3 regions of the Vibrio sp. JC009 genome follow, and region 1 is predicted to be linked to each of the others. Evidence: riboswitches for the same ligand, from Rfam matches in the RefSeq annotation. Region 1 holds a riboswitch; each other region holds the start of a gene.
What was found. A riboswitch is a leader RNA that binds a small molecule or an ion and turns the genes downstream of it on or off. The one in region 1 is predicted to bind cobalamin.

Region 1 (7,678 bases):
GTATCAGCAGCTCTGAAGCTTATCTGAACAATGTGGTGAGTGATATTGAAGCCAGAGTGTCCGATCAGAATCTGTTTAAACAGAACCAGAATGTGGAGCTGGTTAGCTCCAAAGATGATTCCACCGAGCGCAGACTGGAGCGCGCAGAGCAGATTTATAATCTGGTCAGGCAGATGCAAATGACAGAGTATCAGGATCTGACGCTGGCCTTGCAGCGCCGGTTAAAAGAACATCTTCCGGGGTATCATTTTGTTGATCTGTTAGAAGGGCTCAACTTTGTGCTGCGCAGCAATGAGATGCTAGACGGGCATGCAGTAAAAGTGACCAACTTCCAGCGCCGCCTGGTACAGGATGAAACCGTTTATCTTTATCGTAGAATTCGAACTGAGAGAGTGAAGTAATGAATACGGCTTTTTCACAAATCAATATGGCAAAAAGCCAGCAGATATACGCCACCTTTGTGAACGGTAAGGTGATAACAAAGCAGGTGTACGATATCTACCAGCAGGCTTTTACAGACAGCCCCCTCTACACAGAGCTGTACACAAATCTTGATCACTTTACCCAGCTCTACCTGCACATTGGCTACAACCTTAACTTTAATGTTGAAGGTGAGTTTTTCTATATTAGCCGCAGTGAAGCCGAGGAAGATGCGGATACCAACGCAACTAAGATCCAGGCGATGTTATTGATCATTGCGCGCTACTGGGTAGACAAAGGTTTTGACCTTGACGATCTGGCAACGCCTGTCATTGGCCTGGGCCGAACTGCTCTTGAAGAAATTGCAGAGCAAACTATTTACAATGATATCCGTCAGGCTATTGGAATAGAAAACTGGGATAAGGCAATAGCCTATCTTGCTGACAGGAACTTCTTATATCTATGCGGTGATAAGCATTATGTTCTGAGCTCCGCAGGTATGCACTTTTTGAATTTGCATGTGGAGAAGTATTCCGAAGAGCTTTGATGTATTCAACTAGTATTTGATTGCTGGTAGTTTCATTGGTTTTCGCCGCGGTTATATGTCGGAACAAACCTCCGTTCATGACTAAACTAAATATATCAGTTGCATTCCGACCGGAGGAAGCCATGACCAATATCCGAATTCTTCAGGGGGACATTACCCGCGCAAGTGTCAGCGCGATTGTGAATGCTGCAAACTCCAGAATGCTGGGGGGAGGCGGTGTTGATGGTGCCATTCACCGGGCGGCGGGACCTAAGCTGCTTGAGGCCTGCTATCAGGTTCCGGAAGTGAATGGGGTGCGTTGTCCGGCTGGAGAGGCTCGGATCACTCCGGCGGGTGATCTGAATGCCGATTATGTGATTCATACTGTCGGGCCGATATATCATTCCGATCCGTCTCCGGCAGAAACTCTGGCTTCGGCTTACCGCTCTTCACTGTATCTGGCTCTGGAAAATGGGTGTGATTCTGTTGCATTTCCGGCTATTTCCTGTGGGGTGTATGGTTATCCGCTGCATGAGGCGGCTCAGATTTCTCTGGATGTTTGCAGGGAGTCTAAGTTTAAGGATATCGATATTTATTTTTATCTTTTTGATCATGAGATTAATCAGGTTTGGCAGAAAGCCTACGGTTATTCGGATGAGTAGATAGAAGAAGTCGCCACAACTACTCGTTTCATTTTTAGCTAAACAGTTCGTCATTCCCATGAAAATGGGAATCTGCTCAAGGCGTGTTGTAGAGTAAAAGGTTATTGCGGACTCTACAGCACCCAGCTTCGCTTTTTTTATGCTATTTTCCAGTGAGATCCACCTGCCTAGCCACTTCTATTAAGCGTATCTTGCTTGCTCTAGTCTCTATTGTAGTGTGGAAATCTGTATCCCATTCAACTGACTAAATCTGCGCCTTTCCCATCTGGTATGTCAGTCGGTAATTCAGTATCTTGGTTAATAGATAATCATGATGATTACCAGGCGGAGCCAAGGGAGGGCGTATGTATACCATTCAAATGATGATTTGGGTATTGCTGCAGATGTGGGCGATCCTGTTCCTAAAGGAATTGCTGTTTGCGCCAATATCGACTGAAGAAGAGTGATCAGCCATCCATTTATTGGCAATAAATATCTATAGAACGGCGAGTATTTATCAGCTCAATCAGATTTATCAATACGCAAATCTGCCGTTACTTCAAAATTGATCGCAATCAATTGTGACCAGAAATCGGTGTGCGATACTCCACAGACTTTATCTAGTGAGCCTTTGGGCTGAAAGTGAATCAGGTGAGAGTCCTGGACTGTACCCGCAACTGTAAATAGCATCGCCACTAACGAATGCCATAAGTCAGAACCTGCTAGATGTGAATTCATATTGCTTACGATCTGGGCGGGAGCACTCAGAAGTGGTTTCTGATAATTTCTCAAACTCTTCCCAGCGCAGTTCAGATATTTTGTCGGGGAAGATATGCATATTGTAGATGGCGTACTAAGTATGCCGGTTCTGGCTGCCGGAGCCGCAATCACTATTGGCGGATCATATCTCGGTCTGCGCCAGCTCACTGACAGCAAGATCCCACAGGCAGCAGTACTTGCAGCATGTTTCTTTGTGGCTTCTCTGGTTCATATTCCCATCGGGCCTTCCAGTGTTCACCTTATATTTAACGGATTGATCGGTCTTCTGTTGGGCTGGAGTGCTTTTCCCGTAGTTTTGATTGGTCTTGTTCTTCAGGCTGTATTCTTTGGCTTTGGTGGAATCCTGGTGCTTGGCGTCAACACCATGAATATTGCCGTTCCGGCGGTTTTAGTTGGTGTGCTTCTCAGACCTTATATGGATAAATGGTCACCTTCAGTGGTTGGCTTTCTGGCTGGCTTTGGCTCGGTATTTCTTACCAGCCTGATGGTTGCACTGGTGCTTGTACTGTCCGGTGATGTATTTATGAATAGTGCTTCTCTGGTTATTATCGCCCACTTGCCGCTGGCTGCACTGGAAGGTGTGATTTTCGCGTTTACATTAAAATTGCTTAAGAAAAGTCGCCCGGAACTAATGAGTGTCCGGGGTTAAGAGAGTTGTAGAAAATGACTAAGTTATTATCAAAATTTGCCGGTTTAATGCTTCTTATTTTATGTACTCTAAGTGTGAGTTTATCGGCTTATGCTCACAAGATCCGTATGTCTGTGTATCCGGAAGAAAGTTATATCGAAGGTGAGGTTTATTTTGTTGGCGGTGCTAATCCAGCCGGGGCTGGCGTTAAAGTTCAGCTATTGAAAGACGGTAAAGTTGTCGGTACGGCAGTTGCTGATGAAGAAGGCTTCTTTACCATAGATCCTGTAGTGCCGGATTCCTATTCAGTTCGTGGCGATGGTGGTCAGGGCCACGTTGCTTACTATGAACTATGCACGATATTCTTGGCGGGATAGGCTATATCCTTGGCCTGTTCGGGCTTCTGGTTCTGGTCAGAAACAGAAAAACGGCACAGGCATGATAGAAGGGGTTTTATCAGGCAACGTAAAAGCGGGCAGTGCTGAGTATGGACTAGCACATACCCGGATCCTGCTGGCGATATTTATGATCGTCGCTATTGTGCTGTCTGCTAATCCGCTCTCTTTTGCTGGTTACTTTATTCTTGCCTGTCTGCTCTGGCTGAAAAGTCCTATGGGCTTTGCCACTGGCCTGAAGCGCCTGCTTATTATCGATAGCGTTGTACTGCTTACCATTTTGCCTCTGCCTTTCAATTACGTCGGCGATCAGGTGATTCACTGGGGGCCTCTGGTACTTTCAGAGCCGGGAGTGGTTAAGGCGCAGGAGATCTTTTTCAAAGCTTCGCTTTCCGCCATGCTAATGATGACGCAGTGCAGCGGTATTTCCGGACTGGAACTGACTAAAGCGCTTTGTGTGCTCAGAGTGCCGACTAAGTTTATTCTGCTGCTGCAGTTTAGTATCCGCTATATCAGTGTGATGCAGCAGGAGATAGCAAGCATCCGCTCTGGAATGAAAGCACGCGGTCTGGGATGCGGCCCAAGGTTACATGTCTGGCGCAGCTACGGCTATATGTTTGGTATGCTGTTGGTAAGAGCGCTGGCACGGGCAGACCGTATCTGGCTTGCCATGAAGTGTCGTGGATACAGTGGTCATTTTCCCGTATCAAAAGGAGAACAGAGCCAGTTATTTGATCGCTCAGCAATGTTATTTCTGTTCCTGACGCTGGTGGTTTTCTCGATGGATATTTTGGCTGTCTGGCCCGTTAGATAGTGATTTTTGGAAAAGATTAAGTGAATAAACTGATAGAGCTGAAAGGTATCTCCTACCAGCGTTCAAACGGACAACAGTGTGCCGACGCATTAGACTTTTCCCTGAGCAAAGGGGACAGGGTCGCCATTACCGGCAGTAACGGCAGCGGAAAGAGTACGCTTTTACAGATAATTCTCGGACTGCTTCAGGATGTGAAAGGTGAAGTGATTCTGTTCGGGAATAGCTGCAAGTCGGATAAAGAGTTTGCAAAGTTCCGCACCCGGTTAGGTCTGGTGTTTCAGGACCCGGATGATCAGCTGTTTTCTCCTACGGTGATAGAAGATGTCTGCTTTGGCCCCATCAATCAGGGGTACAACCAGAAAGAAGCGGAAGAGATGTCGATGAAAACCCTCAAAGATCTGGGTATTGAGCATCTGGCTCACAGCGTAAGTTACCGCCTTTCCGGCGGTCAGAAAAGACTTGCTGCACTGGCGAGTGTGCTGGTAATGAAGCCGGAAGTGCTGTTGCTTGATGAGCCCACCAACGGCCTTGATGACAAAAACTACCAGCTGTTTATCGACATAGTAAACCGGGTAAATTTGCCTATTATTCTTGTCAGCCATGACGAGAAACTTCGCAAAACGCTGACTGATACGGAATATCGTCTGCACGAAGGAAAACTGATTTTAGAACAACAACCGGCCTAAAGCTGAGAGAGAAAAAATGAAAAGATTAAGACATTACACTCAGGGAACCGCGATAGTACTGAGTTGCTTTGGCTCAGTGGTTGAACAGAAACGTTACAACGAACTGCAGCGCAAAGTGGAAGAGCGCTATCCGAACTGCGAAGTGAGAATCGCTGTGAGTTCGCGCATGGTAACCAAAAAGCTGGCAGCAAGCGGTGAAGAGTATCTGAACCTGCCGTCTGTGCTTGCGGCGCTGGATCTGGAAGGCTATCAGCGCATTCTGGTGGTTTCCTGCTATCTGTTCCCGACAGATGAACATAAGCAGGTAGAGTTGATTGTTGAGGGTTTCCGAAACTTCTCGCTTTCCGCTATCGAATACACTCCGGCGATTATTCACCATACGCACAGAGCGAATGATCTGCTTTCTGCGCTAAACGGACGCTTTGAAACCGGCAGTGATATTAACCTGTTTATCCATCACGGTGCACCATATCTGGACAACGCCGGGCATCAGGCAATCAGCTACTGCGATACTCTGCTTTCACAGCTTTCAGAGAAAAACATCTCCTGTTCACTGGAAGGCGCAATGCCGTTCGATCTGCTTGTAACGGCTCTGAAGAGAAGAATAGAGCAGGGTGAAAGCGATGCTAAACCTCAGCTAAGAATCATCCCAATGCTGCTGGTATCGGGTAATCACTTTATCAAAGATATGACAGAGATTAAGGCTCAGCTTTCCGAGCTTTGTGATGTGGCAATCGCAGAAGGTGAGAAGGGTGAAGCGTTTAACCTGCTTTCTCTGCCTGAGCTGACGGATATTATCTTCACTCAGATTGAGCAGGGACTGGTAAGACTGAAAACTCCGCCAGAGGAGTGTTAAGCACTTAGGCAAACTTTCATAGCTAAACGGTGTAAACGTTTTCACTTTAATGGTATAAAGAAGCCTGTTCTGGATTCCCTGACAGGCTTTTTTTATGTCTGAGACACTGATACCTAATATTGAACTCTTTATTTCGGCAATTGACCCTTTTAGCAGGCTGCCTCAGGCACTGCTGGATCGCGTTACTTCAACAATCAAAATCATCTATCTGGCAAAAGATGAAGTCATTCCTCCGGCAAAATCGGAAGATGACAAGTATCTGTACATTGTCAGAACCGGTGCGGTGGAGCAGCGGTTAAGTGATGGTGCGTTAAGAGGGCGACTGGAAGAGGAGGATGTATTTGGTTTTAGTCTGTTTTCCGACTCTGAAACCCGCTATGAAGTAAAAGCGATGGATAACTCTCTGCTGTATCTGGTGCCTTCAGAAACCATTTACCATATTCAGCAGCAGTATCCGGAATATGCCGAGCACTTTACCGCGAAGCCTGAAGACCGGATTCGTTCAGCGGTTGAATCTACCTGGAGTGACTTAAATAGCAGCTCCTTTTTCAATACGGTGGGGCAGGTAGCCAGTCAGCGCTTTACTCAGGTTGAGCAGAATAAATCTATCCGCGAACTTGCTCAGATTATGCGGGAAGAGAAAACCCGTTGTGCCATGATACTGGACAACGGGCAGCTTACCGGTGTAATGACGGATGCCGATATGACCTACCGGGTCGTTGCCGAAAATCTGGATACGGACCAGCCCATTCACAGCATAATGAGTCCGGCACCTACCACTATTTCCCCTGACCAGACCGTCTTTGAGGCGGCAATTGCTATGATGGAGCAGCATATTAAGCACCTGCCAGTGGTGAAAGATGGTCAGGTAATTGCACTGCTTTCCCTGCATCAGTTATTTCAGAATCACAGAATGCAGGCGATTTATCTGATCGACAAAATTAAGAAATCCAGAAATGAGGAAGAGCTTGCCAGCTTTATGCATGAGCGTGACCGGATTTTTCAGGAACTGGCGAATGATAAGGTTCCGGCGGATCTGATTAGCACGATTCTGAGTACCATTATGGATGCGGTGAACCAACGTCTTATCGATATTGCCATTGAACGCCTTGGGCCTGCACCCTGCGAATTTGCCTGGATTGTTTCCGGATCTCATGCCCGCAAAGAAGCGCATATTCTTTCCGATCAGGACAGCGGCATCATTATGTCTAACGGTGCCACGCCAGGTGATAAGTTCTACTTCCGTCATCTGGCGATGATAGTGACAAAAGGCATGGCTCAGTGTGGTTACGAGCTCTGCTCCGGCAAGTTTATGGCTGTGACGCCAAAGTGGTGTCAGCCATTGTCGGTATGGCAGGAGTACTATAAAAAATGGATTAAAAGTCCGGAATATGAGCGCCTGCTGAACCTGAGTGTATTTCTGGATATCAGAGTCATCTACGGTAAAAAAGAGTTTGGTGACACCCTTTCACAGGGTTTTAAAGAAATGACGTCACAGCGTCACTTTCTTGCTAAGTTGATCAGAGATGCCGCTGAAAACCGGACACCTTTAGGCGTATTCCATAACCTTGTATTAACCAAAAACGAGAACAATGAGAAAGCGTTGAATATTAAGCGTTATGGGATAAATATCATTGTAGATTTAGCCCGTATATTCGCTTTGTCTGCAAAATCGGATGCCTGTAATACGCGCGAAAGGCTGATTGAAGCTCATAAGGCTGACCTGATAACAGAAGCCACATTAAAAAATGTTCTCAGTGCCTATAATTTCCTGAACAGTTTCCGCTATTCCTATCAGGTTGACCGCCTGAATAAAGGCGAGATCCCGGACAACAACATCAACCCGGACTACTTCGGCAGTTTTGAGCGCAAACATATCAAGGATGCATTCCGCCTTATTGATGACTGGCAGCAGTCGGCCAAAATGAGGTT
Region 2 (7,678 bases), on a different replicon from region 1:
TGATTTTCCCTCTGAGCCACCAGAATGTTGAGCGGGTCAAATCCGGTATCACTCTCAGCCAGTTCTTCTACGCTGAAAGTTCTGATGGTTTCTTCCGTGCCACCAAGCTGCTCGCAAACGCTGAGCTTCCAGCCGGTTTCACTGAACTGCTTCATATGTGCAGCGACAATCTGTGGCGTGTTTTTGCTGTCGGTAAGAATGGCAAACAAATTACCCTGCTGCATCTTAGCCACCAAACCCGCCAGCTTACGGCCATGGCAGGAAATAAAGCGACTCTCCGACCATGGGATACCCAGCCTTGAAAAGGCCAGTTGCGCAGAGCTATGAGTGGGAATAAAGCTAAGCTCGTCCACCGGCATTTTCTTTAACAGAGTACTGCCAATACCAAAGAACAGAGGATCGCCCGACGCCAGCACAACCACACCGCCCTCTTCGCTTTCGTCAATCACTTCACTCAGCCAGTCAGAAAAGCCCTGACTCATATCCAGAAACAGGCCTTCAAACTGAGGAAACCATTCAAGATGGCGCGGATGCCCTGCCACTACGCGCGCAGCCGCAACAGCGTTCACTGCCTTGCTGGTCAGGCTAACGCAACCATCTTCAGGAACACCAACAACCGTTATACTCGTCATCGTTATTTACACCGTCTGGTACATAAGTGCGTGAATAGTCGAAACCACAATCGGACTGCCGCCTTTACGCCCTGCACTGGCGATATATGGCACCTTTGACTGCTGCATCAATTCGTCTTTTGACTCTTCTGCCTTAACAAAGCCCACAGGAATGCCGACAATCAGCGCCGGTTTTATTTCACCGGCTTCAACCATACGCAGTACTTCATACAGAGCGGTAGGCGCATTACCCACACCAATAATCGCGCCATCCAGCAGACCTGAATCACGCGCTTTACGCATCGCCCAGATTGCGCGGGTTTCACCCTTCTCTTTGGCTATGGCTATCACTTCTTCATCGCTGATAAAGCAATGCACGCTGTTGTTGTTCACCGCCAGTCGCTGCGCACTCAGGCCGCTGGTGATCATGGTGACATCACTGACAATCGGGCAACCTGACTTAATCGCCTCGATACCGGCTTCCACCGCACCTTCACTAAAGTGAAATAGTTTGGCAAACTCAAAATCACCCGTGGTATGGATTGCTCTTCTTACCACAGGCCACTGTTTTTCATCGAAGTTATGACCGCCATGAAACTGGTGGATTTCCTGATCGATAATCGAAAACGAGTCATTTTCAATTACCTGCCCCTGACGGGTCATCTGCTTCATTTTTTCCATTGTTTTTCCACCTGAATACTGTTTTAGGTTTCGTCTTAGCCGAATCCCTTAATTCTCGTCACTTCAAAGCCGTCTACTTTCGTCATCCCGGAAATTGCGAAGCTTTTATCCGGGATCTACTGTCTGTGCGCTGTAGAGCTACAAATAACCTTATACCTTACAACGCGCCTTAATCAGATTCCCGTTTTCACGGGAATGACGACGACTGTTGAAATGACTATATATGGAAGGAATTAGCTGCGAGCCAACTCCTTCCCATCAAAATCAATCAAAATCACATCAATTTCCAGCGCATCCGCGGTATAGCGATTGGCATGTGCCTGAGTTTCCCTGCATAAACGGTTAAGAAAACTCTGTTCATTATTGTCACGTACCAAATTCAGCACATGCCGTCCGGTATTTGCACAAGTTATCTCACCGCACAAAGACGCAGACAAGCCTTCCTCTTTCGCAAGCTCACTCAGGCGCTGAAAGTCAATTGCATGGCCGGAAACATGAGTCATCATTCGCCCTGAAACCAGCTTGCCCATTTTGCCAATCATGGTCACCAGCGTAACACGCGTTACACTGTAGCGTTTCGAAGCCCGCAAACCGACACCAATAAAATCACCTGCCTGGATAAAGGCCATATCCGGCAGGTCAGGAAGCAAAGCCATAGCCGCCTTTTCTGAGCGTCCGCCTGTGGTTAATACAAGGTGCTCAGAGCCATTGGCCCTGGCAATCTGAACCGACTGCCTTACCGATGCCGCATAAGCAGAGGTCGAAAACGGCTTAACCGTACCCCGGGTTCCCAGAATCGAGATGCCACCGATAAGCCCGAGTCTTTCACTAATGGTCTCTTTCGCCGCTTTTTCACCGCCGGGAACTGAAATGGTCAGTTCCAGCCCTGTTTGTTCATCTGCTTTCTGCCATTCCAGCTTTGCCATTTCTAAAATATTGGCTCTCGGCACCGGGTTAATGGCTGGTTCTCCCACAGGTAGTTCCAGTCCCGGCAAAGTCACTGTGGCTACGCCTTTTCCGCCTTTAAGGAAAATACCCGGCTCGCTTATACGTCTGGCGCTGCACTGAATCTCTAAACCATGTGTGCAATCCGGATCATCACCGGCATCTTTAATGATGCCTGCAGTCACCTCTTCTGCTCCCTCAAGACGGCAGAGTTCAAAGGTGACAAAGTCCCGGTTTGGCAGCTGTATTTCGATATGTGAAAAAGGAGTCTGCTGAATAAGCATTCTCACCGCAGCCCTTGCAGCTGCCGCAGCACATGCACCTGTCGTATAACCGTGGCGCAATTCTTCATTGTGCTTTGAACGCTTTAACTTACCCACTTAATTTCCAATCCATATAACTCATTTTTGTCGTCGCTTCGCGCTCACGAAACACGCCACTTATATCACTCCAAAGCCAACCACCGCCGTCATCCCGGGAATGACGACGGAGCAGGAATTCAAGTTCGTCTTCATCATCACGAAAATGACGTAAGACGGTAAAGACTGGTTTTAAGTTACGAGAACAATTTGGCGGGAATCATAGAAAAGCAATGCTGAGTGATCCCGCCCAGTCTTTATAAAATATGTTCTATTTAGCAGGTTCTGGCTTACGAATCCGGCCTCAATTTGCCGGTAATTTATTCGCTTACAGTTGCGGGTACAGCCCAGGATTTTCACCTGATTCACTAAGATAGCAGACGCTATCTGGTACTAAATAAGTTGAGGAAGTCTCTCATATGGCATTACTAATAATTTTGACGCTTATCAATTTTAGACAATAGATAAATATCGCCCTTTGAAAAATAGGCAAATCGATAAATAAGTCCTTTAATTTACAAAAGCAACATATTGATAAAGCGTGACTTTTTAAAATCAACAGCTAACAAGCGCAAAAATACCGATACATTTACACCACTTCATTATAGTGACATAGATCACGGATACAATCTGCCTGAAATGCAACGAAATCACACATGATATAAGCGTAAAAGCCTATATTTTGTGACTTCAAACACATATACTCCTTCACCGAATCAGAACTTGTCAGGCATTTTAAGGTAGTTATCAGTGAGCTCAGACAACATTAAATTTATCGCAGCGGATATGGACGGTACGCTTTTAGATGAAAAGGGAAAACTGGATCCTGCATTTTTCGGGCTATATGAACAGCTTGAAGAAAACAACATCATCTTCGCTGCCGCCTCTGGCCGTCAGTACTACAGCCTGTTAAAGACCTTTGAACCAATCAAAGACCGAATGATGTTTATTGCTGAAAACGGCACCATGGTAATGCATAAAGGCCAGGAGCTTTATAGCTGCACTATGGGGCAGGAAAACATCAACAACATTATCAATCATGCCCGTTCCATTGAAGGAGCGCATATCGTTCTGTGCGGAAAGCAGTCAGCTTATATCGAAACTCAGGCAGCGGATGCATTGGAAGAGTTCAGTAAATACTATGAACGCTGCCATTATGTAGAAGATCTTCTGACTGTAGAAGATGAATTTATCAAAGTCGCCATCTGCCATTTTGATGGTACCGAAGAGAAGGTCTATCCAGGCATCAACCAGATGTTTGGCCATGATCATAAAGTCGTCATCAGTGCCCGTGTCTGGCTGGATATTATGAATTCCGAGGCTTCAAAGGGAGCGGCCATCGAAAACCTGCAGGAAAGGCTGAATTTCGGTTATAACGAAACCATGAGTTTTGGTGATTACTTCAATGATGTGGAAATGCTTCAGTCCAGCTATCACTCCTACGCCGTAGAAAACGCGCATGAAGGCGTGAAAAAATACGCCCGTTTTTCTGCTCCGGGTAACAACGAGGGCGGCGTGTTACAGGTTATTCGTGCTCATCTGAATAACGCATAATTTATAGCCGTTTCAGGACTTATAGCATCAGATTCAATCTTGAATAGTTATGCAAAAATCTCGTTCCCACGGTCCTCCGTGGGAATGCATATCAGACTCAAAGTTACCAGCTGAGTATAAACTTTCACGGAACTTATTTTCTGCTCTTTTAGTGTTTTACGTAGATGTTTTCAGCCGCGGCATGCATTCCCACGCAGGAGCATAGGAACGAGGGCGTGGTGAATGATTTGACGTTTTTATTGCATAAAGAAAGTATGCTATTTATAGAGAGCATACCGGTTCTTACCAGCCTGTTTCGCCATATACATGGCTTCATCCGCTCGCTGAATAAGCTCTTCAGCACTGGCTCCATCTTTTGGATACAGAGATACCCCGATGCTCACCGAAGTCTGTACTCTTGCCTCTCCTAGCTGCATCGGCATCATTGCTGACTTTAAAAGCCGTTTGACGATACTTTCATAATCTTCAGCTTCATTTATGTTCGCCAGGATGGCAACAAACTCATCTCCCCCGACACGGGCAAGGGTATCGCCTTCGCGTATGCAATGACTCATAAGGCCTGCAATTCTTGACAGCACCTTATCACCCGCATCATGCCCATAAGTGTCATTAATGGCCTTAAAACCATCCAAATCAAGGTAAACCACAGCAAACATCTGCCGGGTTCTTTCATACTGTTTGATAGACAACTTCAATCTGTCGGTTAGCAGCAAGCGATTCGGTAGCTGGGTGATAAAGTCGTAATGAGCGATCTTTTCCAGTTGCTGCTGGTGTTCCTTCATCGGTGTGATATTTGAGAAAATAGCAACATAGTTCTGAATCTCGCCTCTGTTATTCGTTACTGCACTAATGGTGAGCAACTCAGCGTATAAGTCGCCATATTTGCTTTTATTCCAGATTTCTCCTGACCAGTAATGCTCTGTAAGCAGGGAGCCCCACAGATTCTCATAAAACTGTTTATCGTGCTTACCGGATTTTAATATACCCGGATTCTGGCCTATTGCCTCTTCACGCGTATAGCCGGTGATTAGTGAAAATGTCTCATTCACATCCAGTATGTTTGCGTTCGCATCGGTGATGACGATACCTTCACGGGCATGAGTAAACACACTCGCCGCAAGTTTTAGTTCCTGAGATTTTGCATACCACTCATCCGTTGTTAACTTATCGATTTCCCGGGAGATTATGCCGATTTCATTATTCGGATATTGGGAGATGGTTTCGCTCTTCCAGTCACCCTGAACAACGGAGGTCACCTTACTCTTTAACCTGATTAGTGGCGTACTAAACTTCTCACTTAAGGTGTGACTCTGAGCTAATCCAAGTAAAACGGATACCACTAAGGCCAGCAGAACATAGAGCCCGATGTTAAAAATAATACCACTGAGAATTTCAGCCCGTTCCACCACAGTGACGACAACCCAGTCAGCTTCATAGGTGTGACTAAAATAGGCGATTTTGTTTATGCCATCCAAAACATAAGATAAATAGCCTTCTTCATCGCTGAAGCTCAGATTTTCAGTGATTAATTCTGAAATGTTCTTCCCTATAATTTTAGGGTCGTGGTGAAGGATGATGATTCCTTCCGGGTTGATCACATAGCTGTAGGAAGAGTGATAGATATCGCCTCGTTTAGCTAACTGTTCCATTAACACTTCAATGGAGCTGTCCGCTGCAATTACACCTGTGACTTTTTTGTCCTGGTTATAAAGCACCTTACCCGTAGAGAGTAACCATTCATGAGTGGTTATTTCATGATAAGGCAACCCTGTGGAGAGCTCAGGCTGTGCCTCCACTGCCGCAACGTACCATGGCCTTATGGTCGCGTCGTAATCTTCTGGCAGTGTGAAGCCATCAATGATTAGCTCAGCCTTATTCGTTTCATAACCTGAATACAAATACGAGACATAGCGGTGCCGCTTCGCAACGGCTCTGTACAATTCGATGACTTCCTGCTCTTGCTCAGCGTCCAAGTCAGCGCCATGACGGACCAGAGGATTGTCCGCCAGCATTTCAACCACGCTTTTTATTTCAGAGAAATAGCCATCGATAAAATAGCTCACCGCATAATTTCTTTGCTTTATCGAGCTGCGGGCGGCATCCATTCCCGATTTGTAGAGGATTTGGGCAAGAGCACCACCAAGAAGGATAAGAATGACAAGTGATAAAATAAAACTGCTTTTGAAAATATCGTGCTTGATGGATTTATATTTTTTTTCGATGGACATCGCTACTGTGTCTGAGCTGACTCTGATTTTACTTATTATTCTTAGTCAACTGATGCTGTTAGATATTCAATAGCAGCAATATAGCATAAGCTAAAAATTGGCACACATGACTTAAGTCAATAAACATATTTAATACATATTGTTCACAAAGATGTTTCATAACCGGTTTATCTTCCTGACTGACGCAGGGAGCAAACACCCCTGAGCCACATTAGACCGGTTGACTCACTGGTTAATTGAACTTATATTTGAAAATAAAATAGTTTCATTTTCAACTAAAGTGTGTAACTTAAAAGGTTGTAACCATGCAAGATTGGACTAAAGTTCTTAAGTCTGTAATTTTATTAAATAAAATGCTTTTCAGAAGAAGCGCACCTATACATTCAGATGGCAGTTTGAATCTTACCCAGGAGAAGGTACTGCTGGCTGTTTACGACAATCCTATGAGTTCGCAAAAAGAGATTATCCGTTATATGGACAAGGATAAAGGCTCTGTCAGTAAGGTCATACAAAATTTAGTCGAGCTTGGATTTGTTGAGCGCCACCCGTTTGCACAAGACAGAAGACAAGTCCGCCTGGAGCTGTCTGTAACAGGCAAAGCCGAGATATTGAGAATTAAAGATAACTTTTCCAGGCACGTAAACAAAACGATTTCTGAGCTGGATAAAGATAAGCAGGAAGCACTTTATATACATCTTGATGCTTTACTGGACATTGCACTGGAGATCGAAGCGAAGCAAGGCAATAAAGAGTTATAATCTTTCCTCTCAATTTTCTCCCTTCACAATACCCATAACCATCTGACTCTTAAATGAAAGCCCGTCTTAGGGCTTTTATTGTTTTGATCTTCTCTCTGAACAATTAGTTTCTTTTCCAACTATTTCATTCTCACCTATTGAACAAATATTACCCGTAAGATATAGTTGCAAAATAAATAGTTTCATATTCAACTATCATGTTTTGCAACTATATTTCTATTGTCCAAACCGAGGAATAAATGATGAACTTCACAACGCCATCTAAGCTAAGTGCTATCGCTGTCTTAACTGCTCTTTTCGTATCAGGAAGCGCAGCCGCGCAAGCGACAACTTATGACGTGATTTCCAGAAAAGATGCCGGACCTGAACCGACTGCGTACCAGAAAACAAAAGCAGCAACGGCGAATGGTGCGGTTAATGAAAACGTTGTGACCTATACAGAAAGAGTTTTCAACCAGGATACCTGGATGCTGAAACGCGGCGTTGTACAGCCAGTAGGCGAGGCGGAATTCAGTGCATGGGAAATGCTGAGTGATGAAGGG
Region 3 (7,678 bases), 1.3 Mb from region 1:
GAAATACTCTATGGTATTTGCTTCGCCTTTCTGTTCCATAATGGCCTGCCCGATATGGATTATTTCCGCTGCTCTTTCCCCAAAGCAGTGTATGCCGAGTATCTCTTTGCTTTCCCGGTGGAAGAGTATTTTCAGGCTGCCGATATCTTTTCCGGCAATCTGAGCTCTGGCCAGGTGTTTAAATGAGGCGCGGCCCACTTCGTAAGGAATTTTTGCAGAAGTCAGCTCCTGCTCTGTTTTTCCGACGGAGCTTATTTCCGGAATGGTGTAGATGCCGGCAGGTATGTCTTCGATAAGGTGAGTATCGGTTTTACCCAGCGCGATGTGCTCGGCGGCAAATCGGCCCTGATCGTAGGCGGCACTTGCCAGGCTAGGGTAGCCGATAACATCCCCTACCGCATAGATATGTTCTGAATCGGTGCGGTAATGTTCGTCTACTTTCAACTGACCACGGGAGTCGGGTGACAGACCGACCGCTTCAAGGTTGAGCTTGTCTGTATTCCCGGTTCTGCCATTTGCATACAGCAAACAATCAGCTCGCATTTTCTTCCCTGACTCAAGGTGGATGATGACACCGTCATCTGTGCCTTCAATTTTTTTATACGTCTCATCATTTCTGATGATGACACCGCTGTTCCAGAAGTGGTACGAAAGCGCATCAGAGATCTCATTGTCGAGAAATGAAAGCAGTCTGTCGCGGGTATTAATCAGATCAGTTTTTACATCCAGCCCGCGGAATATGGAGGCATATTCGCAGCCAATAACACCGGCACCGTAAATGATGATATGCCTTGGATCGTGCTCAAGAGACAAAATGGAATCACTGTCATAAATGCGTTTATGGGAAAAATCGACATTATCGGGGCGGTAAGGCCGTGAACCGGTGGCGATAATAAATTTGTCTGCCGTATATTGCTCGGTACTACCGTCCGCTTTATTTACATCAATGGTGTTGTTGTCTGAGAATACGGCTTCTCCATATATCAGATCACACAGGTTTCTGTCATAGAACCCCTGTCTTAACCTTGTCTGCTTATCAATGACGGTTTTGGCGTGAGTCAGAATATTGGAAAATGTTGAGTGCAGGCTAGTGTTGTTATGGCAGAAAAGGGGATTTCTGTTGTACTCAATGATCCGGCTTACCGCGTGCCGGAGTGCTTTTGATGGAATAGTGCCCCAGTGCGTACAACCGCCACCTACGCTGGACTCTTTTTCTATGATGGCAACATGCTGACCTGCCTTGGTTAGCCCCATAGCTGCTCCCTCACCACCAGGGCCGCTACCGATCACAATTGCGTCATAATGATTGCTCTGTGCCATCAGGATCCATCCTTGTTAATTTTTAACATTTATGTAGCGTGATATTAACCTTTTAAAATTTCGGGTAAATAAGATTCATAGCAGAGAGTGGATGGGATCACGGAGTTGTGGATTTATAGATGAAACAGAAAGCGTGTACTGGCATCCTGTTTTCTACTTTCCGGAATTCGCGCTATAGTAATGGGCTGAATATGGCTTATAACAATGAACAGTAAAGAAATAAAAATGGGAATTCGGGCACAGCAGAAAGAGAAAACTCGTCGCTCTTTAATAGATGCTGCCTTTAGTCAGTTAAGTGCAGATCGCAGTTTTTCTAATCTGAGTCTCAGAGAGGTTGCGAGAGAAGCGGGTATAGCACCTACCTCTTTTTATCGTCACTTCAAAGATATGGATGAGCTTGGATTGACTATGGTTGATGAAGGGGGGTTACTTCTTCGTCAGTTGATGCGTCAGGCTCGTCAGCGTATTGTGAAGGAAGGCAGCGTGATTAGGACTTCGGTAGAGACCTTTATGGAGTTTATCGAAAGCAGCCCAAACGTTTTTCGTTTGCTATTACGTGAGCGCTCCGGCACTTCTGCAGAATTTAGAGCTGCAGTTGCGAGGGAGATCCAACATTTTTCTGCTGAATTGACCGAATATTTGATCAGTACCGGAATGACTCGCGAAGAGGCGGTTGTTCAGGCTGAAGCTTCAGTAATTTTGGTATTCAGTTCGGGAGCAGAAGCGCTTGATCTGGATAAGCATGAAAGAGATGAACTTACAGAGCGCCTTGTTATGCAGTTGAGGATGACTGCAAAAGGTGCATACTGGTATAGAAAAGAACGTGAAAGACAAAAAACAGGATATAACTATGTCAAATGACTCAACTCCCTACAATGTAAAGTCAGAAAGAAAGACTCTTATTTTAGCGGTCATTGCTGGTATGTGCGGTAATGCACTTCTGTCGGCTCTGACGATGACTGAAATCGCCTTCTCAATCTTTCCTGTCATCGCACTGGTTCTGGCCGTGCAGATGTTGTATCAGGACTATCTGAAAAGCCCGGTAGCTGAAGAGATCCCGCTAATCGGTTTAGCCTGCTTTTTTGTAGGGGCGTTTGGTCATTCCGCTTTCGTTAAGGCGCAGTACCCGGAAGCGGGTTCTAACTTCTTTGCCATTATCGTGACAATGCTTCTTATGCTTTGGGTTGGTAAAAAGCTCGGATACGTAAGAAAGAGAGAGCAGGAACAGCAAGAACAGCAATAATAAAAAAACGAGCCTTGCGGCTCGTTTTCTTTTATTTGCGTCTCTCAAGTAAAACGCCCGCTTCCATATGGTGGGTGTACGGGAACTGGTCAAAGAGCGCAAACCGGGTTACATCATGGGTTTCACCCAGAATATCCAGATTTTCTTTCAGTGTTTCCGGGTTGCAGGAAATATAAAGAATGCGCTCATAACCCTGAACCATCTTACAGGTATCCACATCCATACCGGCTCTTGGCGGATCAACAAAAATGGTGTTGCAGTTGTAGCTCTTCAGGTCGACTCCCTGATCTTTAAGGCGTCGGAACTCCCGCTTACCTTCCATTGCCTCGGTGAACTCTTCTGCTGACATACGGATTATCTGAACATTATCGATTTTATTGGCAGCGATATTGTACTGAGCGGACTGAACTGAAGGCTTGGCCAGTTCCGTTGCAAGAACGCGTTCGAAGTTTTGTGCCAGAGCCAGAGAGAAGTTACCGTTGCCACAGTACAGTTCAAGAAGATCGCCGCTGCTCTCCTGGGTACAGTCAATCGCCCACTCCAGCATCTTCTGAGCCACTTCCCCGTTAGGCTGGGTGAAGCTGTTTTCAACTTGCTGGTAGATGTAGGTATCACCATTTACGTTCAGGCGTTCAACAACATAATCTCTGTCCAGAACGATCTTCATTTTACGGGCACGGCCAATGATGTTCAGATTAAAGCCTTCATCATTCAGTTTGCTTTTAAGTGTCTTGGCTTCTTCTGTCCACGCATCATCCAACTGGCGGTGGTACAGAAGTGACACCAGGATCTCGCCACTTAACGTTGAAAGAAAGTCTACCTGGAACAGTTTGCGGCGAAGCGTATCGTTCGCTTTCATTGATTCCATCAGCACAGGCATCAGGTCATTAATCAGCTTGCTGGCAGCAGGGAACTGGTCAACGCGGTATTTCTCGCGGGTTTCCTGGTTGAACATGACGTAATAAAGATCATCACCCTCATGCCATACACGAAACTCTGCTCTCATGCGGTAGTGTTTCTCCGGTGACTCGAAAACTTCCAGCTCAGGAACATTGTATTGGGAGAACATGCCGGAAAGGCGTTGCTTCTTCTCTTCAAGTTGTTCGGTATATGTCTGAGGGTTTATTTCAGGAGTCGCCATTATCTTGCCTTTTGCATTCACACAGGGAGCGCAGATTTTAGTCAATACTCTGCACATGTCCAGTATTCATTGACAAGTTATCAGGCTTAGTTATGCCATAGGGGAAAAATATATTACCAATTAGTCAGTAATAGCACTGGACAGTTTTGCCTTTGATTTTTAGTATTTGTCCGGAAGTTGGTGCGGATGCAAATTATTTGCAGTCCGAATAATAGGGAATCCGGTGTAACTCCGGAACTGACGCGCAGCGGTAATAGAGAACGAACATCTTAGGTTAGAAGCCAGGCACTGCTCAGAAGTTGGGTGGGAAGTCAGATGTAAGGTGATATTGATTGATATCGTGCTCTTGAGTCCGAAGACCTGCCAGCAGGATAGTGGCACCTCATGCCACTTGACTAACTACGCGATTTTAGGGAATAAAATGCAAAAATCTATTTTAGCGATTGCTGTGTCGGCATCGCTCTTTTCTTATGCTTCTTTTTCACAGGCTCAGGAAGCGGCTTCGGATGTTGAAACTATTGTGGTTACTGCGAACCGGTTTGAGCAGTCCTTAGAAAGTACAACGGTTTCTGTAGAAGTTGTTACTAAAGATGAAATTGTTGCCATTCAGGCTAAAAGTATCACAGAAGTTTTACGACGATTGCCCGGGATCCAGCTCTCATCTAACGGGGGCTATGGTCAGCAGCAGAGTGTGTTTGTTCGGGGAAGTGAGTCTGACCATGTTCTTTATCTGATTGATGGGATACGTATTGGTAGTGCTACTACGGGAGCGGCATCACTTGCTTCGATTCCTGTTTTTGCCATCGAGTGTATTGAATATATACGCGGCTCCCGTGCAGCAATGTACGGTTCTGACGCTATTGCTGGTGTAATCAATGTTATTACGAAACATCACCGCTCGGAAGTTATTGCTGGTGGCACTATGGGTAGTGACAACTATAAGCAAGGACAAGTATCTCTATCAAAGTTAGTAAATGAAGACTTCCACGTTTCTTTTGCTGCTAATAGCCTTAGTACAGATGGCTTTTCTGCTACAAACCTTCCTGGCCAGGAGGATAATGATGGCTATAAGTCCAAAGATTTTGTTACGACTCTGGGATATAGCTTTAACGACAATTTAAGTGCTGATATTCAGGCGCTGTATCATGAAGGTGAGCTGGAATATGATGCTTCAGGTTATTCGTATTTTGGTGGTGTAGATGATATTTATCAGGATGAACGTTCCTATAACATCGCTGCGAATATTCAGTTTGAGAACGACGCCTTAACTTCAAAGCTGGAGTTTGGCCAGAACCAAGATCATCTGGATGACAACTTATATAGCAGTGTTTATCAAACAGACCGGACAAGCTTTGCATTCACTAATCAGTACAGAGTGAGCGAAAGCTGGTCTTTTGGAGCAGGTGTTGATTGGTACAAAGATGATGTGTCGGAGTCTACTACGGCTTATGAAGAAACTTCCAGAAAGAATACCGCATTTTATATCAATACGGCTGCCAATATAGACTCAGTTCAGCTGGAAGGTGCATTAAGACACGATGACAATGAACGTTATGGGCAGAATACAACATGGCAGTTAGGGTCTGGCTGGCAGTTTCTAACTCGTTATCGCCTGACGGCAAATGCTGGCACTGGTTTTAAAGCTCCGACCTTCAACGCCCTTTATTGGCCGAATTATGGTAATAGCGATCTGGAGCCGGAAGAGTCCAAGAGTTATGAATTAGCGCTAGAAGCGGAACAGGATTTATTTGATTGGCGCATAGCCGGGTACATAACTCAAATTGATAACATGATTTCCAATGGCGAGAATGTTCAGGAAGTAGATATTCGGGGTATTGAGTTGTCTGCTATGTTTGATACTGGACCAGTAAGCCATGTCATCAGTTTTGAATATATGGACCCTGAAGATAAAGAGAATGACCGTCAGTTGGCCAGAAGGGCGAAAGAAAATGTAAAATGGAATGCGACCTATTATGCAGATAACTGGCAGGCAGATCTGAGCTACTTATATCAGGGTAAGAGGTATGACTATAGCAACGGTACTACAGAGCTGTCAGCATATTCACTGGTAGACTTTGCTGTTAGTTACTACATATTTGATTCTCTCACACTAAGAGGGCGGGTTGCTAATCTGTTGGAAGAGGATTATACCCTGGCTACTGGTACGAACACTGACACCAATCCAAGTGAAACCTATTACTACAACACTCAGGAAAGAAGTTACTACGCAACTATAGAATATAGCTTTTAATTACCCCTTATCCTGAAAGTAGAGAAAGCCGCCTTTGTGCGGTTTTCTTTTTGCTTGCTAACTTGCTCTCTCAGAGTATGATCGCCGCAAACAGTATTCAGGTGGTCAGTTGTGGTGAAGTTTCAAGGTCGTCCGGCAAAAGTTTTGGTCTTTGATTCAGGAGTCGGTGGATTATCCGTCTTTAAGGAAATTCAAAAGCTATTACCCGGCCTTGAATATAGCTACCTGTTTGACAATGCCGCTTATCCCTATGGCGAGCTTTCTCGTGAAACTCTTCTTTTTCGTGTAGAAAAGCTGATTTGCCGCTTTGTCCGTGATGAACAAATCGATCTGGTTGTCATAGCCTGTAATACAGCAAGCACAATCGTGCTTCCCAAATTAAGGGAGCTGTTAACCATACCTGTTGTAGGTGTAGTGCCTGCCATTAAGCCGGCTTCTCTTTTGTCGAACCGGGCTGTCGGGCTTGTTGCCACTCCGGCGACAGTTAAGAGAGAGTACACTCATAACTTAATAAACGACTTTTCTCCCGATAAGCCAGTCAAACTTCTTGGGTCGACAAGGTTAGTGGATATAGCAGAAGAGAAGCTATGCGGTAAAGCTGTCGATATCAATGAACTGCGAGATATTCTGGCTCCGATAAAAGATACTATTGATGTTGCAGTATTGGGGTGTACACATTTCCCTCTAATTAAAGATGAAATTCATCTCGCATTTGAGCAAAAGGTAATGTTGATTGACTCAGGTGAAGCAATAGCAAGGAGAGTGAAGTCTCTTTTGACTAATGTGCTGGATGGAAATTCTTATAGCGGGGAATATAAAATATTCAGCAGTGCGGCTTTGGGAGACAAAACCGCACTGAACAAAGCCGTAAAGCTTCTTAACTTTAAATCTATTGAGACGTTTCCGAATCCGGATGTTTAGGATCATTTGCAATACGTACTTTTAAAGTGCGCTGCATATAATCATTGTCGTTAAGTGCAGAAATAGCTTTATCAGCATCCTGGCTGGCCATTACGACAAAACCAAAGCCCCTTCTTTTACCTGTGCGCTTATCTTTCATTAAACGTACAGCGAAAACTTCACCATGCTCAGAAAACAGTTCCCGAACATTAGCTTCGTTCGCTTTATAAGGCAGGTTACCAACATAAAGTGTTTTGGTTGACGGGCTTTCGTTATTTACGGAGTTACTTGATGTATTAAGGTTGAGGATAAAGGCGGCAGAAATAACACCAATCACAAAAGATAGAGCAGGGGAAATTGGAACCTGGTGAAAAATCGCTGCGCCGAGAACAGCTAAGGCAGTAAGCAAAAAGAAAGTTTTTTTTGAGTTCATATCTGAATACAACTTTTAGTAATAAAGACAATAGTGCTATTAACAGAATAGACATATGAATCTTACGTATATCTACTTTTGATTTCCAACCTATTGGTGTGACGTCCTTCAAATGTTGAAATTTTATTCAATAAACAGGCTATTGATTGCTTTTTCAGCATTCAGAAAAAAAATCAAAAAAAGATCTTGCGTTAATAAAGTTCCTCCCTATAATGCCGCATCACCGACACGGAGTGAGGCGCAGGTCACACAACGGAATCGGGGAAGAGAAAAGAATTTGAAAAAAGTTCTTGACTCGGAAGTCGGGAAGTGTAGAATACGCAGCCCTGACCAAGCCGGAATGGCGAAGTCAAATAGCTCTTTAACAATATAAACCTATCAATCTGTGTG

Region 2: it holds a riboswitch for cobalamin, as region 1 does, so the genes downstream of both, L3Q72_RS17425 (cobalt-precorrin-5B (C(1))-methyltransferase) here and cbiM (cobalt transporter CbiM) in region 1, are expected to answer to the same signal.
Region 3: it holds a riboswitch for cobalamin, as region 1 does, so the genes downstream of both, L3Q72_RS14240 (TonB-dependent receptor) here and cbiM (cobalt transporter CbiM) in region 1, are expected to answer to the same signal.

What each region holds. Positions count from the first base shown of each region.
Region 1 covers NZ_CP092106.1:1,161,932-1,169,609, forward strand. Annotated here, with positions in the region: gene L3Q72_RS05420 (hypothetical protein) at 1-401, shown strand, start outside; gene L3Q72_RS05425 (hypothetical protein) at 401-967, shown strand; gene L3Q72_RS05430 (O-acetyl-ADP-ribose deacetylase) at 1,090-1,608, shown strand; cobalamin riboswitch at 2,192-2,329, shown strand; gene cbiM (cobalt transporter CbiM) at 2,420-3,016, shown strand; gene L3Q72_RS05440 (carboxypeptidase-like regulatory domain-containing protein) at 3,031-3,372, shown strand; gene L3Q72_RS05445 (energy-coupling factor transporter transmembrane component T) at 3,434-4,204, shown strand; gene L3Q72_RS05450 (ABC transporter ATP-binding protein) at 4,225-4,890, shown strand; gene L3Q72_RS05455 (sirohydrochlorin cobaltochelatase) at 4,907-5,746, shown strand; gene L3Q72_RS05460 (putative nucleotidyltransferase substrate binding domain-containing protein) at 5,841-7,678, shown strand, end outside.
Region 2 covers NZ_CP092107.1:553,545-561,222, forward strand. Annotated here, with positions in the region: gene cbiE (precorrin-6y C5,15-methyltransferase (decarboxylating) subunit CbiE) at 1-632, opposite strand, end outside; gene L3Q72_RS17420 (precorrin-8X methylmutase) at 639-1,292, opposite strand; gene L3Q72_RS17425 (cobalt-precorrin-5B (C(1))-methyltransferase) at 1,526-2,617, opposite strand; cobalamin riboswitch at 2,856-3,009, opposite strand; gene L3Q72_RS17430 (Cof-type HAD-IIB family hydrolase) at 3,347-4,150, shown strand; gene L3Q72_RS17435 (diguanylate cyclase) at 4,408-6,378, opposite strand; gene L3Q72_RS17440 (MarR family transcriptional regulator) at 6,684-7,136, shown strand; gene L3Q72_RS17445 (hypothetical protein) at 7,379-7,678, shown strand, end outside.
Region 3 covers NZ_CP092106.1:3,184,008-3,191,685, reverse strand. Annotated here, with positions in the region: gene sthA (Si-specific NAD(P)(+) transhydrogenase) at 1-1,320, opposite strand, end outside; gene fabR (HTH-type transcriptional repressor FabR) at 1,546-2,181, shown strand; gene L3Q72_RS14250 (YijD family membrane protein) at 2,171-2,563, shown strand; gene trmA (tRNA (uridine(54)-C5)-methyltransferase TrmA) at 2,595-3,704, opposite strand; cobalamin riboswitch at 3,866-4,087, shown strand; gene L3Q72_RS14240 (TonB-dependent receptor) at 4,126-5,955, shown strand; gene murI (glutamate racemase) at 6,067-6,876, shown strand; gene L3Q72_RS14230 (RNA-binding protein) at 6,845-7,288, opposite strand.